One region of the Shinella sp. GW821-FHT10F02 genome, then DNA from elsewhere that is predicted to be linked to it. Evidence: predicted binding sites of a transcription regulator. Region 1 holds the regulator's gene; the other holds the start of a gene.

Region 1 (8,301 bases):
GCAACTGCACCACCCGGCGATGAAACATGTCGGCCCGTCACGCGTCGAACTCGGCACGCGCACCATCTTCAACCTGCTCGGGCCGCTCTCGAACCCCGGCGGCGTCAAGCGCCAGCTCCTCGGCGTCTTCGCGCCGCAATGGCTGGTGCCGCTCGCCGAAGTGTTGCGCGATCTCGGCTCCGAGAGCATCTGGGTCGTGCACGGCTCCGGCCTCGATGAAATCACCACGACCGGCACGACGCAGGTCGCGGCGCTGGAAGACGGCAAGATCCGCACCTTCGAGCTGACGCCCGCCGATTTCGGCCTTCCCCAGGTGACGCTCGACGATATCCGCGGCGGCGATGGCGCGCACAATGCCGCAGCCCTGCTTTCGGTGCTCGGCGGCGCGCACATGCCCTATCGCGACGTCTCGCTCGCCAATGCCGCGGCCGCTCTTCTCATCGCCGGCAAGGCGGAAACGCTGAAGGACGCCATGGCGAAGGCAACCGAAGCGTTGGAAAGCGGGCGCGCCCGCACGGTGCTCGAACGCCTCGTTTCGGTTTCCAACGAAGGCCATGCGGAGTAGGATTGGCCATGACCGATATCCTGAAGACGATCGAAGCGTACAAGCTGCAAGAAATTGCCGCCGCCAAGGCGCGCGTGGCCCCCGCCGAGCTTCGCGCCCAGATCCGCGACCAGGAGCCGCCGCGCGGCTTCTTCGCCAGCCTCAAGGCCAGAAAAGCCGCCGGCAATTTCGGCCTGATCGCCGAAATCAAGAAGGCAAGTCCCTCCAAAGGCCTCATCCGCCCGGATTTCGATCCGCCGGCGCTCGCCAAGGCCTATGAGGCCGGGGGCGCCGCCTGCCTCTCGGTGCTGACGGACACGCCGAGCTTCCAGGGCGCACCCGAATTCCTCACCGCCGCGCGCCAGGCCTGCGCGCTGCCGGCGCTGCGCAAGGATTTCATGTTCGACAGCTACCAGGTGCTGGAAGCCCGCGCCTGGGGCGCTGACTGCATCCTCATCATCATGGCCTCGCTCAGCGACGACGATGCGAAGATGCTGGAGGACGCCGCCTTTGCGCTCGGCATGGACGTGCTGATCGAAGTGCATGACGAGCCGGAAATGGAACGGGCGCTCAGGCTGAAATCCAAGCTCGTCGGCATCAACAACCGCAACCTGCGCACCTTCGAGGTCGACCTCGCGGTGTCGGAAAAGCTCGCCGGCATGGTGCCCGACGACCGCCTGCTCGTCGGCGAAAGCGGCATCTTCACCCATGCGGATTGTGAACGCCTCGCCGAGGTGGGCATCTCCACCTTCCTCGTCGGCGAGAGCCTGATGCGCAAGGACGACGTGGCCGCCGCCACCCGCGAATTGCTGACCGGCTCCGCCGGCATGCTGGCGGCCGAATGATGGCCGAAAAGGCCGCCATGCTGACCCATATCGATGCCTCCGGCGAAGCCAACATGGTGGATGTCGGCGACAAGGCGGAAACGGTGCGTATCGCCGTTGCCGAAGGTTTCATCCGCATGGCGCCTGCGACGCTCGACCTGATCCTCAAGGGCGACGCCAAGAAGGGCGACGTGATCGGCACGGCCCGCCTTGCCGGCATCATGGCCGCCAAGCAGACGTCGAGCCTCATTCCGCTCTGCCACCCGCTGATGCTGACCAAGGTCGCCGTCGAAATCCGCGAAGACCGCGCGCTGCCCGGCCTGCGCGTCGAGGCCATGGCGAAGCTCACCGGCCGCACCGGCGTGGAAATGGAGGCGCTCACCGCCGTCAGCGTCGCCTGCCTCACCATCTACGACATGGCGAAAGCCGCCGACCGCGAAATGGAGATCGGCGGCATCCGGCTCGTCGAAAAATCCGGCGGCCGCTCCGGCGATTACAAGCGGGCAAACGCCTGATGTCGCTCCTGCCCGTCGCCGACGCCCTCGACCGCCTGCTTTCCCGGGCCAAGCCGACACAGCGGACGGAGACGGTTTCCCTGCATGACGCGCAAGGCCGCGTTCTCGCCGAAGACATCGCCGCGCGCCTGACCCAGCCGCCCTTCACCAATTCCGCCATGGACGGCTACGCCGTCCGCCATGCGGACATCGCGACACTCGGCGCCGTCCTCAAGGTCGTCGGCCTCTCCTCCGCCGGCCATGCTTTCGAAGGCTCCGCTGGCCCCGGCGAGGCCGTGCGCATTTTCACCGGCGCGCCCTTGCCCTCCTTCGCCGATACCGTGCTTCTTCAGGAAGACGCGGAAAAGCTGGGTGACGGCCGTATCCGCACGACCTTCCTCACGCCGAAAGGCCGGCATGTGCGCCCGCGCGGGCAGGATTTTTCCGAAGGCGAGACCGTGCTGAAGGCCGGGGCGGTGCTCGACGCCGGCCGCCTGACCGTCGCCGCCGCGATGAACCACTCGACACTTGTCGTCTACGCCCGCCCCCGCATCGCGGTGCTTGCGACCGGCGACGAGCTCGTCCCGCCCGGAACGCCGCCCGGCGCCAGCCAGATCATCGCCTCCAACACCTACGGCGTCTCGGCGCTCGCGCGGGTGGCCGGCGCGGAGGTGATCGACCTCGGCATCGTCGGCGACGACAAGCAGGCGATCCTGGAGGCCGTGCGCAACGCGCTGGCGCTTGATATCGACGTGCTCGTGACGCTCGGCGGCGCCTCCGTCGGCGATTTCGACCTCGTGCAGCCGGTGCTCGGCGAGGCCGGCATGGAGCTCGATTTCTGGCGCATCGCCATGCGCCCGGGGAAACCGCTGATGGTCGGCCGGCTGGGAGATATCCAGGTGCTGGGCCTCCCCGGCAACCCGGTCTCCAGCCTCGTCTGCTCGCTGCTCTTCCTGGAGCCGTTGGTGCGCCGCCTCGCCCGCCTGCCCGCAAAAAACCGCCGGCACCCGGCCATCGCCGCCGTGCCGCTCAAGGAAAACGACCAGCGGCAGGACTATGTCCGCGCCCGCATCGTCCGGGGACCGGCCGGCGACCTGTACGTGACACCCTTCGGCAAGCAGGATTCCTCGATGATGAAGGTCTTCGCCGAATCGGAAGGCCTGCTCATCCGCCCGCCGCACGCCCCGGCCGTGCCCGAAGGCGATCCCTGCGAAGTACTCCTCCTGCGCGAACCCTCCGCCTGAACAATATTATTATTTCCAAGGCCTTGCGGAACACATATGGAACAGATAGTGTCTGTTCTGGATTTGTTTCACGATTCTGGATTGTTTCAAGATTCTCGGTGGAGGGGCCATGCTCACGCGGAAACAACAGGAACTTCTCCTGTTCATTCATGAACGGATGAAGGAGTCCGGTATTCCTCCCTCCTTCGACGAGATGAAGGATGCGCTCGATCTCGCGTCCAAGTCCGGCATCCACCGCCTCATCACCGCGCTGGAAGAGCGCGGCTTCATTCGCCGCCTGCCCAACCGGGCGCGGGCGCTGGAAGTGATCAAGCTTCCCGAAGCCTATTCGCCAAGCCTCCAGCCGCGTCGTGGTTTTTCGCCGGCCGTCATTGAGGGCAGCCGCGGCAAGCAGCCGGTGCCGGCCGCCCCCGTGCAGCGCACGCCGCAGGCGGACATGTCGTCTTCGGTCTCGGTACCGGTCATGGGACGCATCGCCGCCGGCGTGCCGATCTCCGCCATCCAGAACAACACCCATGAAATCATGGTACCGGCCGAGATGGTCGGCAACGGCGATCATTATGCCCTGGAGGTCAAGGGCGACTCGATGATCGAGGCCGGCATCCTCGACGGCGACACGGTGATCATCCGCAACGCCACCACCGCCAATCCGGGCGAGATCATCGTGGCGCTCGTCGACGACGAGGAGGCGACGCTGAAGCGCTTCCGCCGCAAGGGCGCCTCCATCGCGCTCGAAGCCGCAAACCCGGCCTACGAGACCCGCATCTTCGGCCCGGACCGCGTGAAGATTCAAGGCAAGCTCGTCGGCCTCATTCGCCGCTATCATTGAGCGCCGTCTCGGCCTCGAAGGTGCCGCTGCGCCAATCATAGGTGCGGTGGCGGGACCAGGGCCGGTCGAGGGTTTCGACGGCGGATGTGATCTCGGCTTCGGAAAGCGGTGGAGCGGCCTTTTCGGCGCCGGGCTGGATTTCCAGGGCGCCAGTACGCCGCAGATGGCGAGCCGTCATCAGCCGGGCACCGGAGCGGCATGTTTCCAGCCGCAGGGCCTGGGACACGACGACGAGGTCGGCGGCATCGCAGGCGGTTCCGAGGAAGGCGAGGTCTTCCAGCGTGACGATCCGCCAGCCGCTCGGCGAAACCGCGGCGCAGAATGCCTTTGTTTCGCAGATGAAGCCCGTACCCTTTCCCGCCGCCTCCAGGGCGGATACCATGGCGGCCTTCGCCCTCTGCCGATCCGCCTTGTGGCGCGGTTTCCTCTGCTTTTCAGTTCCTTCAGCGGGTGCGGCGGCATCTTCTACCGTCAGGCCTTCGCTCTTGCGCATCTCCGGCTTGACGAGATCGCCGAGCCGTAGCGCGCGCCGCCATTGCGCATAAATGAAATCCGGCGGCCTTGCGCGGTTGGTCGCAACGGTGTCGCCGCGCCGGATCGCCACGAGGCGGCCGTCTTCCGAGACCAGCACTTCCGGCGCACGGCGTTCGTCCGGCCAGCAGGCGATGATGATGCCAAGCGCGACGAGCAGCGTGCCGGCATGGCGCAGCCGGGTGCGCAAAATGCAGGCCAGGCCGCCGCCGAGGCCGACCAGCAGGAAGGCGGACTGCGGAATCTGACCGGTGACGATTTCGCCTTTCCAGCTCGCGACCCAGGTCGAAAGCGCGATCATCCATTCGATGCCCTTGCCCATGATCGCGAAGGGAATGGCGTCGAGGCCGAACGGCATCAGCAGCACGGCGATGAGGCCGAAGGGCATGACGATCGTGCTGATCACCGGCATCGCCAGAAGATTGCCGGCGAGGCCATAGGCGGGAATGCGGTGAAAGTGGCCGATGGAATAGATCAGCGTGGAAAAACCACCGATCAGCGAGGAGAGCATGAGCCCGCCGAAGAAACGGCCGAGCGAACCGCCGAACAGTTGCAACGGCCCTCCCCGGCTTTCCCGCCGCATCGGCCGCTCGCGCCAGGCCGCGTAGCCCGCGACAAGCCCGAGCGTTGCCGCATAGGACATCTGGAAGCCGGGATTGGTGACGGCGGATGGTGTCACCAGCAGGATGAGGATCGCCGAGAGCGCGACATTGCGCAGGCTGATGGCCGATCGCCCGAAGAGCACGGCCACAAGCATGACGCAGATCATGATCCACGATCGCACGGCAGAGAGCGCGCCGCCCGAGACGAGAATATAGAGCGTCACCATGATGAGCGCGCCGACGGCGGCAATCTTCTTGGCCGGATAGCGCTCGGAAAAGCCCGGAATCAGCGCCATCAGCATGCGCGCACCGACGAGAAAGGTGCCGGCGGCGAGCACCATGTTAAGCCCGGAAATGGCCAATACATGGGCAAGCCCCGCCTGCCGCAGCGCCTCGACCGTGTCCGCGCCGATCGCCCGCTGTTCCGCCGTTACCAGTGCCGCGGCGATCGCCCCGGCATCGCCGCCGATGCGCCCCCGAATATGCTCGGTCAGGTTGTTGCGCCAGCGCGCGATCTCCTGCCTGATCCGCCCTTCCAGCCCCGCCTCGCCGGTCACAACACCTTTGGGCGCGCTGTAAAAATAGCCGACGGCGCCGGTGCCGGCGAAATAGGCATCGAAGGCGAAATCGTTGAGGCCGGCCAAGGCCGGGCCGGACGGCGGCCCGAGGCGCGCGCGCCCCGTTATGCCCGCGCCGATCGCGATCGGTTCATGACGGCTGCGGGCAAGCAGCGTGACGATGCCGGGCGGGCGCTTCAGCACCGGATCGCGCGTCGCCTCCAGTGCGATACGGTAGCGGATCGCCCCGCGCTCGTCGCTTTCACGCGACAGTACCCGACCACTGATTTCCGTGGTGACCGGCGTATCCAGGATGACAGTATCGAGCCGGGCGCTTTCCATGGCTGCAAGCAGCATGCCCACGGGAACGAGAAAAGCGGCACCCGCGGCGAGCGCCACCCAGTCCTCCCGGTGCCGCAGCCGCCAGGCGGGCCAGAACGTAACGCAGGCGAGAAGCAGCAGGGCATAAATTGGCGGATCGGTAGCGGCGGCAAACCACAGGGCGGCGCCGATGCCAAGGAAGACCGGCACGAACAGGAAGAAGTGGCCGTGCGCCCGCTCCTCGGCGAAGGCGGCATCAATTCTCTGGCCGGCAAGGCTTTCTCGAAACCGGCCGACGGCGCGCGCATAGGCGGCAAGCGTGGCCCTGCGACGGCGCGCGGGCAAAGCCGGTATCGGCAGCGAATCGCCAGCCGGCGCGACGCCCCAGGCCTCTGCCTCGCGCGCCGCCTGCTTCTCCGCGATGTCGATCCTGGCCATGCACTCGGCCCCACCGGTTCCCCTGGCGATTATGCAACCCGGCGCGAGAATCTTCAATCAAAAGTAGGGTGAATTAATACTAAGCCAAACAGAAAGCATGCGCCCTCCGCAACGTGAAAACCACCCTCAGAAGTTGCTTGCAACTTGCCGGAAAGGGTAGATATTGCGTTGCCGGAAAGCCCGTTATCGCAATGCACAATTTGCCTTTGGTATCGCTTGGCAGCGCATCGTAAATGGGCTAGCAAAACGAGCATGTTCATGGTTGCGGCACGAAACTGTGCCACCATTTGAAACAACGGAGGATCGTTATGACAGGAACAATCGCGGATGTATCGTTCGGTGGCAAGTCGGTCGAGCTGCCGACGCGATCCGGCACGATCGGTCCCGATGTGATCGACATCGGCACGCTGTACAAGAATACCGGCGCCTTCACCTACGATCCCGGCTTCACCTCCACCGCCTCGTGCGAATCGAAGATCACCTATATCGACGGCGACGAAGGCGTGCTCCTGCACCGCGGCTACCCGATCGAACAGCTTGCCGAACACGGCGACTTCCTCGAAGTCTGCTACCTTCTGTTGTACGGCGAACTGCCGACCAAGACCCAGAAGGACGACTTCGACTACCGCGTCACGCACCACACCATGGTGCACGAACAGATGAGCCGCTTCTTCACCGGCTTCCGCCGCGATGCGCATCCGATGGCCGTCATGTGCGGCTGCGTCGGCGCGCTGTCGGCCTTCTACCACGACTCGACCGACATCACCGATCCGCACCAGCGCATGGTCGCCTCGCTGCGCATGATCGCCAAGATGCCGACAATCGCCGCCATGGCCTACAAGTACCATATCGGCCAGCCCTTCGTTTACCCGAAGAACGACCTCGACTACGCGTCGAACTTCCTGCGCATGTGTTTTGCCGTGCCCTGCGAGGACTATGTGGTGAACCCGGTTCTGGCCCGGGCCATGGACCGCATCTTCATCCTGCATGCCGACCATGAGCAGAATGCCTCGACCTCGACCGTTCGCCTCGCAGGCTCTTCGGGCGCCAACCCGTTCGCCTGCATCGCGGCCGGCATCGCCTGCCTCTGGGGCCCGGCGCACGGCGGCGCCAACGAAGCGGCGCTCAACATGCTGGCCGAAATCGGCTCGGTCGAACGCATTCCGGAATATGTCGCCAAGGCCAAGGACAAGAACGATCCGTTCCGCCTGATGGGCTTCGGCCACCGCGTCTACAAGAACTACGACCCGCGCGCGCGCATCATGCAGAAGACGACGCACGAGGTTCTCGGCGAGCTCGGCATCAAGGACGATCCGATGCTGGAAGTCGCGATGGAACTCGAGCGCATCGCGCTGACCGACGAATACTTCATCGAGAAGAAGCTCTATCCGAACATCGACTTCTACTCCGGCATCACGCTGAAGGCGCTGGGCTTCCCCACCACCATGTTCACCGTGCTTTTCGCGCTCGCCCGCACGGTCGGCTGGATCGCCCAGTGGAACGAGATGATCGAAGACCCGGAACAGCGCATCGGCCGCCCGCGCCAGCTCTATATCGGCGAACCGAAGCGCGATTACCTGCCGGTTTCCAAGCGCTGATTTTTCGGCAGAACGACATGAAAAAGCCCGGTCAGTTTCGACCGGGCTTTTTTGTTGCGAGGAGATCGAGGATGACGGCCGCGCCGGTCTCGCCGGGCGGGCGCTCGGTCTGCATGCGCTCGTAGACGAGGTCATATCCCTCCAGCATGGCGCGGCGCTCGATCGTGTCGGCGGAAAGCCGCTCGAACCAGCGCGTGAGCGCACCGGGGCGCACCATGTCGTTCAGGTATTCCGGCACGACGGCATAGTCGGCAATGATATTGGGGATCGCCGCGGTCCAGACCCGGATCCGGCCGAGATAGAGGTTCGCCAGCCAGTC
Region 2 (7,314 bases), on a different contig from region 1:
CTCGGCGAATAATCGCCCGAAAAGAGCCACCGGTTCCCGGTGGCCCTACGCGGTGGCAGGCGTCGCGGGTTAGTTGACGACGGTGACCGACGAGACCTTCTTCTTTTTCTTCTTCTTGCCGCCCTGCACGATCGAGGCATCCGCCTTCTGCACCTTGCGGGTGACCGTGATGAAGTCCGTGCCGTCGCCGGTTTCGGGGCCGAGGCCCGTGTCGGAGATCGACAGCGAAGCGCCTTCGCCCATCAGGCCGGAAATGCGGTTGCGCATGTCTTCCGGAATGTCGAGGCGGTCAAGGGTTTTCGTCAGCGCGTCAGGCGCGGCAGCGTCGACCTCGGTGGTGATGCCAAGGCGTTTCAGCGTGCCCTGCGGGAGCTGGTTGTCCATGCTCACGCCGTACCATTCCGCCTTGCCCTTGTCGGCATCGACCTCGCGGGCGATGAGGAAATGGGTGCCGAGCGCGATTTCCGGATTGCGGATGGTGATCGGCTCCTCGATCAGCGGCTTGAATTTCTGGCGCACGAGGATCTGGCCGTTCGGCGGCGTGCCCTTGCCGGCCTTGGCGTAGACGGCGGCGACCAGCTCCGGCGAGATCACGCCGTCTTCCGTCAGGCCCTCAGCGAGCTGGAAGGCGCGGATGGCGGTGACGGTCTGCTTGCCGTGCAGGCCGTCCGGAATGCCGGCGTCGTAGCCGAGCGAGGTCAGCAGCCGCTGGAGATCCACCAGCATTTCACGCTCGCCGCGCCGCGTGACGAGGATGCGGATCGGGTCCTGCTCGGTCTTCTGCACGATGGGCGTGACGATCTCCGGCTTCGGATCGGTCATCGCCACCTCGACGCTCTTGTTGCCGGCCTCGATGAGCGACGGGCGTAGGCCTGCTTCCGACAGGAGCGGCGTATCCGGCACGACGACGACGGGCTTGAAGAGTGTGGCATGCACGATGCGCTGCGGGGCGATCTCGCGGTCGGTGATCAACACATGGCCGCCGCGCCGCGTGACGCTGAACAGCGTCTTGGCGAAATCGTTCGGCAGGCGCACGCAGCCATGCGAGGCGGGGTAGGAGGGCACGCTGTTGGAGGCGTGCAGCGCGATGCCGGACCAGGTCAGCCGCTGCATGAAGGGCATCGGCGCGCTGTCATAGAGGTTGGAAAAGTGCGTGCGCTTCTTTTCCAGGATGGAGAAGATGCCGGTCGGCGTCGAATGGCCGGCCTTGCCGGTGGAGACGCGCGATGTGGCGACGATCACGCCGCCATCATAGATCTTCAGTTCCTGCAGGTCCTTCGACACCATGATCTGGAGGGGACCTTCGAGCGTTCCGCCGAGCGCCGTGGCGCAGCTCAGCATCAGGCCCAATATGCTCATGCCAGTAGCGAGGCGAAACTTCATGTAACCCATCCGTACGCAATACAAACCGAAGGGGAGCTTAGTGCATCCAGTTTAAAGAAGGCTTGATGCAGCTGGCGATCCCCCGATCTGTGCCAACCCGATGCAATGCAGAACGCTGGTTCTTCGGGATTTATTCGGTGGGGGTGTCGGTTTTCGCGGCGGATTTGAAGGTCAACTTTTCGTGAAAGCGTTCGGGGCCGGATTTGCCGAACGTATAGCCGGTTTCGACGCTCGCCTTGCCGAACTTGTCGCGCAGCGTGTTCATCGCGGCTTCCGCCGCAGCACGGCGGCTGGCGGCGGGATCGACGAGATCCGGCGGGTCCGCGCGGCCGGGATCGGCAAGCTCGGTGACGCCGATGCCGATCAGCCGGTACTTCGTGCCGTCCACTTCCTTGCGCAGCAAGTCGAGGCCCGTGCGGAAAATCCGGTCGGCGAGCATGGTCGGGTCTTCGAGCTTGCGGTTGCGCGTGCGGCCCTTGAAATCGGCGGTCTTCAGTTTGAGCACGACCGTATAGCCGGCAATGCCGGATTTCCGGAGCCGCGAGGCGACCTTCTCGCTCAGGCGGCGCAGATGCGTGACGAGTTCGTCATAACCCGCAATGTCGTCGAAGAAGGTGGTCTCGGCCGAAACGCTCTTGGCGGCGTCGTTCGGATGAACCTCGCGGTCGTCCTGTCCGCGCGACAGATTGAAGAGGCGCTTGCCCATGACGCCATAGCGGCGCATCAGGTCGGTTTCCTCCATTGTCTGGAGCTGGCCGACGGTGCGGATGCCGTCGCGCTCCAGCGTCTCGGCAAAGGCCTTGCCGACGCCCCAGATCAGGCGCACGGACTTGTCCCGCAGGAAGTCGAGCGCCTCTGCCTCGCCGATGACGGAAAAGCCGCGCGGCTTGCGCATGTCCGAGGCGACCTTGGCGAGGAACTTGCAGTAGGAGAGGCCGATCGAGATGGTGATGCCGATCTCCTTCTCGACGCGCTCGGCAAAGCGCGCGAGCACCCGGGCCGGCGGATCGTGGTGCAGGCGCTCCGTGCCGCGCAATTCCAGGAAGGCCTCGTCGATGGAAAGCGGCTGCACGAGTGGCGTCAGCTCCTGCATCATGGTGCGCACCTCGCGCCCGACCCGCACATATTTCTCCATGTTGGGGCTGATGACGACGGCGTTCGGGCAGGCCTCCAGCGCCTTGAACATCGGCATGGCCGATCGCACGCCGTGGATGCGCGCGACGTAGCAGGCGGTCGAGACGACGCCGCGTTTGCCGCCGCCGATGATCACCGGCTTGTCGGCAAGCTCCGGATTGTCGCGTTTCTCGATCGAGGCATAGAAGGCGTCGCAGTCGATATGGGCGAGCGTCAGGTCGTAAAGTTCGTCATGATAGACGAGACGGGGGCTGCCGCAGGCGCGGCAACGGCGCAGATCGGCCGGCTGCCCGGAAAGGCAGTCACGACAGAAGCCCGGAAAACGCTGTGCGGCGGTGCTCATGAATGGAACAAATGTTGAACATCGCGACATTACTGCGTAAGTTGGCGAGTCTCAAGAGGAACCGGGGCTGAAAGCATGACGACGCACAGGCTGGACGCGCGGTGTCGCACACCCGGTTTATTCCCTCAGAAATCGGTGTCGCCATATGGTCCGGAGAGGATCGCGTGGGCGCGCACGACCGTCTCCGGCGTGATGCCCGTCGCCGCGCTGAAGTCGAGCAGCGTCGGCTCGTGTCCCATCAGGAAATCGACGAGGCCGGCGAGAAAGCCGGGATCGTTGATGGCGTTGCGCACTTCCGTGGGCGCGACGCCAGTCAGCGCGAGGAAACGCGAGAGCAATTCCGGCTCGCCGGCGATCCAGCCGAGGATGGCGACAGCGGTTGCTTCCGCCTCCGCCGTCGCGGGTGTATCTTTTTGGCTTTTCATCGTTTTCCCTTGGGAAATTTACCTTTTAATCAACCAAGTGCCGCTAACGTGGCAACGGTCAGGCTGGGTGATTTCGGCTTTGCCGCAACTTATCGATCTTCCGGAGGGTTGCAAGGCCGGTGAGAGGAACAGGGACGCACAATGCCCAAGCAAGTGATGATTGTCGAGGACAACGAGCTGAACATGAAGCTCTTCCGGGACCTCATCGAGGCGTCCGGCTACACCACCATCCAGACCAGGAATGGCATGGAAGCCCTTGATCTCGCGCGCAAATACCGCCCGGACCTGATCCTGATGGACATCCAGCTTCCGGAGGTTTCTGGCCTCGAAGTCACCAAGTGGCTGAAGGAGGACGACGAGCTGCATGTCATCCCCGTGATCGCCGTTACCGCCTTCGCGATGAAGGGCGACGAGGAGCGCATCCGGCAGGGCGGCTGCGAGGCTTACGTCTCGAAACCCATCTCCGTTCCGAAATTCATCGAAACCATCAAGACCTATCTCGGCGACGCATGAGGTAGAGACCAGGGCCATGACAGCACGCATCCTCGTCGTCGATGACATTCCGGCCAACGTGAAGCTGCTCGAAGCGCGGCTGCTCGCGGAATATTTCGACGTGCTGACGGCCGACAACGGTTACGAAGCGCTGTCGATCTGCGAGCGCACGCAGGTCGATCTCATCCTGCTCGACATCATGATGCCCGGCATCGACGGTTTCGAGGTCTGCGAGCGGCTGAAGGCCAATCCGCGCACGTCGCATATCCCGGTCGTCATGGTGACGGCACTCGACCAGCCGTCGGACCGCGTGCGCGGCCTGAAGGCCGGCGCCGACGATTTCCTGACCAAGCCGGTCAACGACCTCCAGCTCATGTCGCGGGTGAAGAGCCTGGTGCGGCTGAAGACGCTGACGGACGAGCTGCGCATGCGCGCGGCGACCGCCCGCGCCATCTCCATGGAGGAGGGGCTGTACAACGTCATGGGCGACGAGGCAGGCGATGTGCTGCTCGTCGACAGCCGCGCGAGCTCGCAGGAGCGCATTTCGCGTGCGCTGAAACCGATCGCCGATGTCACCTGCACGTCCGATCCGCAGGCGGCGCTCTTCCAGGCGGCCGAGAGCAATTACGAACTGGTGATCGTCAACGCCAATTTCGACGACTACGATCCGCTGCGCCTTTGCTCGCAGCTTCGCTCGCTGGAGCGCACGCGCTTCCTGCCGCTCCTGCTGATCGCCGAGCAGGGCCATGACGACCTGATCGTGCGCGCGCTCGATCTCGGCGTGACGGACTACCTGATGCGGCCGATCGACCCGAACGAGCTGATCGCCCGCAGCCTCACCCAGATCCGCCGCAAGCGCTGCAACGACCGCCTGCGCGCTAGTGTGCGCCAGACGATCGAGCTGGCCGTGACGGACGGCCTCACGGGCCTGCACAACCGCCGCTACCTCGACAACCACATGAAGCTGTTGATCGACCGCGCCACGGCGCGCGGCCGCCCGCTTTCGGTCTGCATCACCGATATCGACCGCTTCAAGCTCGTCAACGATACCTATGGCCACGATGCCGGCGATGCCGTGCTGCGCGAATTCGCCAACCGCGTGCGCTCCGCCGTGCGCGGCGCCGATCTTGCCTGCCGATACGGCGGCGAGGAGTTCGTTTTGGTGATGCCCGACACGTCGGCCGAGATGGCGGCGGGCGTGGCGGAACGCCTTCGCACGATCGTCGAGCGCGAGCCCTTCCGCATTCCCGGCACGGATGTCTTTCTGCCGATCACCGCCTCGCTCGGCCTTGCTTCCGCGCTGCCGTCGGGCGATAGCCCGGAAACATTGCTGAAGCGCGCCGATGCCGCGCTCTACGAGGCCAAACGCTCCGGACGGAATCGCGTCGTGGCTGCCGCCGCCTGATTCGGGTGGTTCGCCGGCATCTGGCGATAGGTTGTCCACAGGCCAGATTGCACTCCGGCCATTTGCCTTGAAGTCCGGGCGGTTTCCGAAGGCAGCCGGAAGACGGATTTCGGACCCCTGCGGCTCATGCCTGCGGCGAATTTTCGCTATAAATCCTACTATTTATTTTTGGTCAGCCTTATCAACGGGTTGTGCTTGCTGCAATCTAACCGTGTGGCTTCGCGGCATTTTATCAGGGTTGTGGGTGGTTCGCGCTATGGTTGACGTAACGTGGACCCGCCGTTGTTGTGATCCATAACGTAACTGGAACCCAATGAGACAAGCGTCGGCGCCGCGGTTAACTATGAGACAAGGAGCGGCGAGGGGAGCGTTAAGAATTCGTTGATTTTTTTTCTTTTTCGCGCGATGTTCAACTCATGGGCGGCAAACAAGCCCGCACAACCGGTTACCCCATGATGCTAGGTCCGCCGCATCTCCTGGGTCGTGGGGTCGGTCGGCTGGTTACGACACAAACGGAATCCTCGTGCCGTCGTCGTATCTGGCCGACCCCCGTTCAGCGCCGCTCCCGTCAAGGGAGCGGCGTTTTTGATTCGCGAATCTCCAGATAGCTTGCAGCGACCCGGCCCAAAAGGAAAGGCGCCGGACGTTTCCGCCCAGCGCCTTTGCGAACCAAAAGGGTTGCCAAGATTACTTGATCTTGGTTTCCTTGAATTCGACGTGCTTTTTCACGACCGGGTCGTACTTCGTCTTGGTCATCTTGTCCGTCATCGTACGGCTGTTCTTCGTCGTTACGTAGAAGAAACCGGTGTCGGCCGTCGACAGCAGCTTGATCTTGATGGTGGTAGCCTTGGCCATGGTCGTCCTGCCTTTATGAAAAACGAAGCCGCGGACAGCCAGTCTGCTCCACGGCTTAAATCTGGGCGGAAACTACAAATCGCGCCCGAAAAGTCAAGCCCGTTTCGGTCGGAAAACGATCCGGGCCAGTGAAAGTACCAGGTAAAAGCCGAAGAAGGACACGATCGCCCAGGCAAAACCGTCATTGCCGGAGACGTCCATCGCCGCGCCAATCGCCTGCGGACCCACCACCGTGCCGACCGCATAACAGAAGATGAAGGCGGCATTGGCGGCCGCGAGGTCCGCACCGACGAGTCGCGAGCCGAGATGGCTGAGGCCGACCGTATAGAGGCCGGCGACGCAGCCGCCCCACACCAGCAGCACCACGGCCATCAGCACCCAGTTCTGCGACACCAGCGGCAGCGAGAGCGCGCCGACGAGGCCGATGACGGCCATGATCGTCAGGAGGCTCCTGCGGTCCTTCATGCGGTCGGAGAGCATGCCGAGCGGGATCTGGAACGCCATGTTACCGATGCCCATGACGGTGAGCAGCAGGGCCGCCTGCGGCTCGCTGAAGCCGGCCCGGGTGGCGTAGATGGGAAAGAGCGAAAGGCCGCCCACTTCGACCGCGCCAAAAATGAAGACCGCGGCCGTCGCCGTCGGCACGAGCAGCACGTAGCGCATGAAATGCAGTTCCGGCTTCTCGTCGATGATCGGGCTTTCGGCGCGGGCGATGTAGATCGGGATCGCCGCAAGCAGGATGATCGCCGCGCCGACTGCAAACGGCAGCACGCCGTCGCTGCCGAGGATGGAGAAGAGCAGGGGGCCGGTGGCGAAGCCGAGCGACAGCACGGTCGCGTAGATGCCGAGCACCAGGCCGCGCCGGCGGGGCGGGGCCGCGGCGTTGATCCAGAATTCCGAGAGGATGAAGAGCGTGGTGATCGCGCCGTGGAAGACCAGGCGCAGCGGGAACCACAGCCAGAAATTCTCGATGTAGTAGAAGCCGAGGCCGCTGATGGCGGAAAGCAGGATGGCAAGCAGCATCGTCGTCGACGTGCCCCAGGCATGGGCAAGCCGTGTGGTGAAGGGCGCTGCGGCCATGGCGGCGACACCGGCCATGGCGGAGTTGATGCCGATCATCGTGGACGAGATGCCGCGCTTTTCCATGATGATGGACAGTAGCGGCAGGCCGAGGCCGATGGCGATGCCGACTGCGGAAATGGCGGCGACGGCTGCAATGAGAGACCTCCAGTGGATGCTCTCCACCGGGCCGGAGGTGCCGGATTGCGGCTGCGTCA

The links. Region 1 encodes LexA, which represses DNA repair genes until DNA is damaged. Its sites were predicted from a motif close to TGTTCNNNNTGTGTTCNG; they were not measured.
Region 2: the regulator LexA is predicted to act here: its motif matches at 2,864-2,881, upstream of AC1RWL_RS19425 (DNA polymerase IV).

The regions. Positions count from the first base shown of each region.
Region 1 is NZ_JBXASL010000003.1:597,352-605,652, reverse strand. It holds gene trpD (anthranilate phosphoribosyltransferase) at 1-565, shown strand, start outside; gene trpC (indole-3-glycerol phosphate synthase TrpC) at 574-1,389, shown strand; gene moaC (cyclic pyranopterin monophosphate synthase MoaC) at 1,389-1,883, shown strand; gene AC1RWL_RS12670 (molybdopterin molybdotransferase MoeA) at 1,883-3,106, shown strand; gene lexA (transcriptional repressor LexA) at 3,216-3,935, shown strand; gene AC1RWL_RS12660 (ComEC/Rec2 family competence protein) at 3,916-6,384, opposite strand; gene gltA (citrate synthase) at 6,693-7,982, shown strand; gene lpxB (lipid-A-disaccharide synthase) at 8,014-8,301, opposite strand, start outside.
Region 2 is NZ_JBXASL010000006.1:153,866-161,179, forward strand. It holds gene AC1RWL_RS19415 (tetratricopeptide repeat protein) at 1-12, shown strand, start outside; gene AC1RWL_RS19420 (L,D-transpeptidase family protein) at 70-1,383, opposite strand; gene AC1RWL_RS19425 (DNA polymerase IV) at 1,514-2,860, opposite strand; gene AC1RWL_RS19430 (DUF3572 domain-containing protein) at 2,986-3,285, opposite strand; gene AC1RWL_RS19435 (response regulator) at 3,427-3,798, shown strand; gene AC1RWL_RS19440 (PleD family two-component system response regulator) at 3,815-5,182, shown strand; gene rpmG (50S ribosomal protein L33) at 5,870-6,037, opposite strand; gene AC1RWL_RS19450 (MFS transporter) at 6,131-7,314, opposite strand, start outside.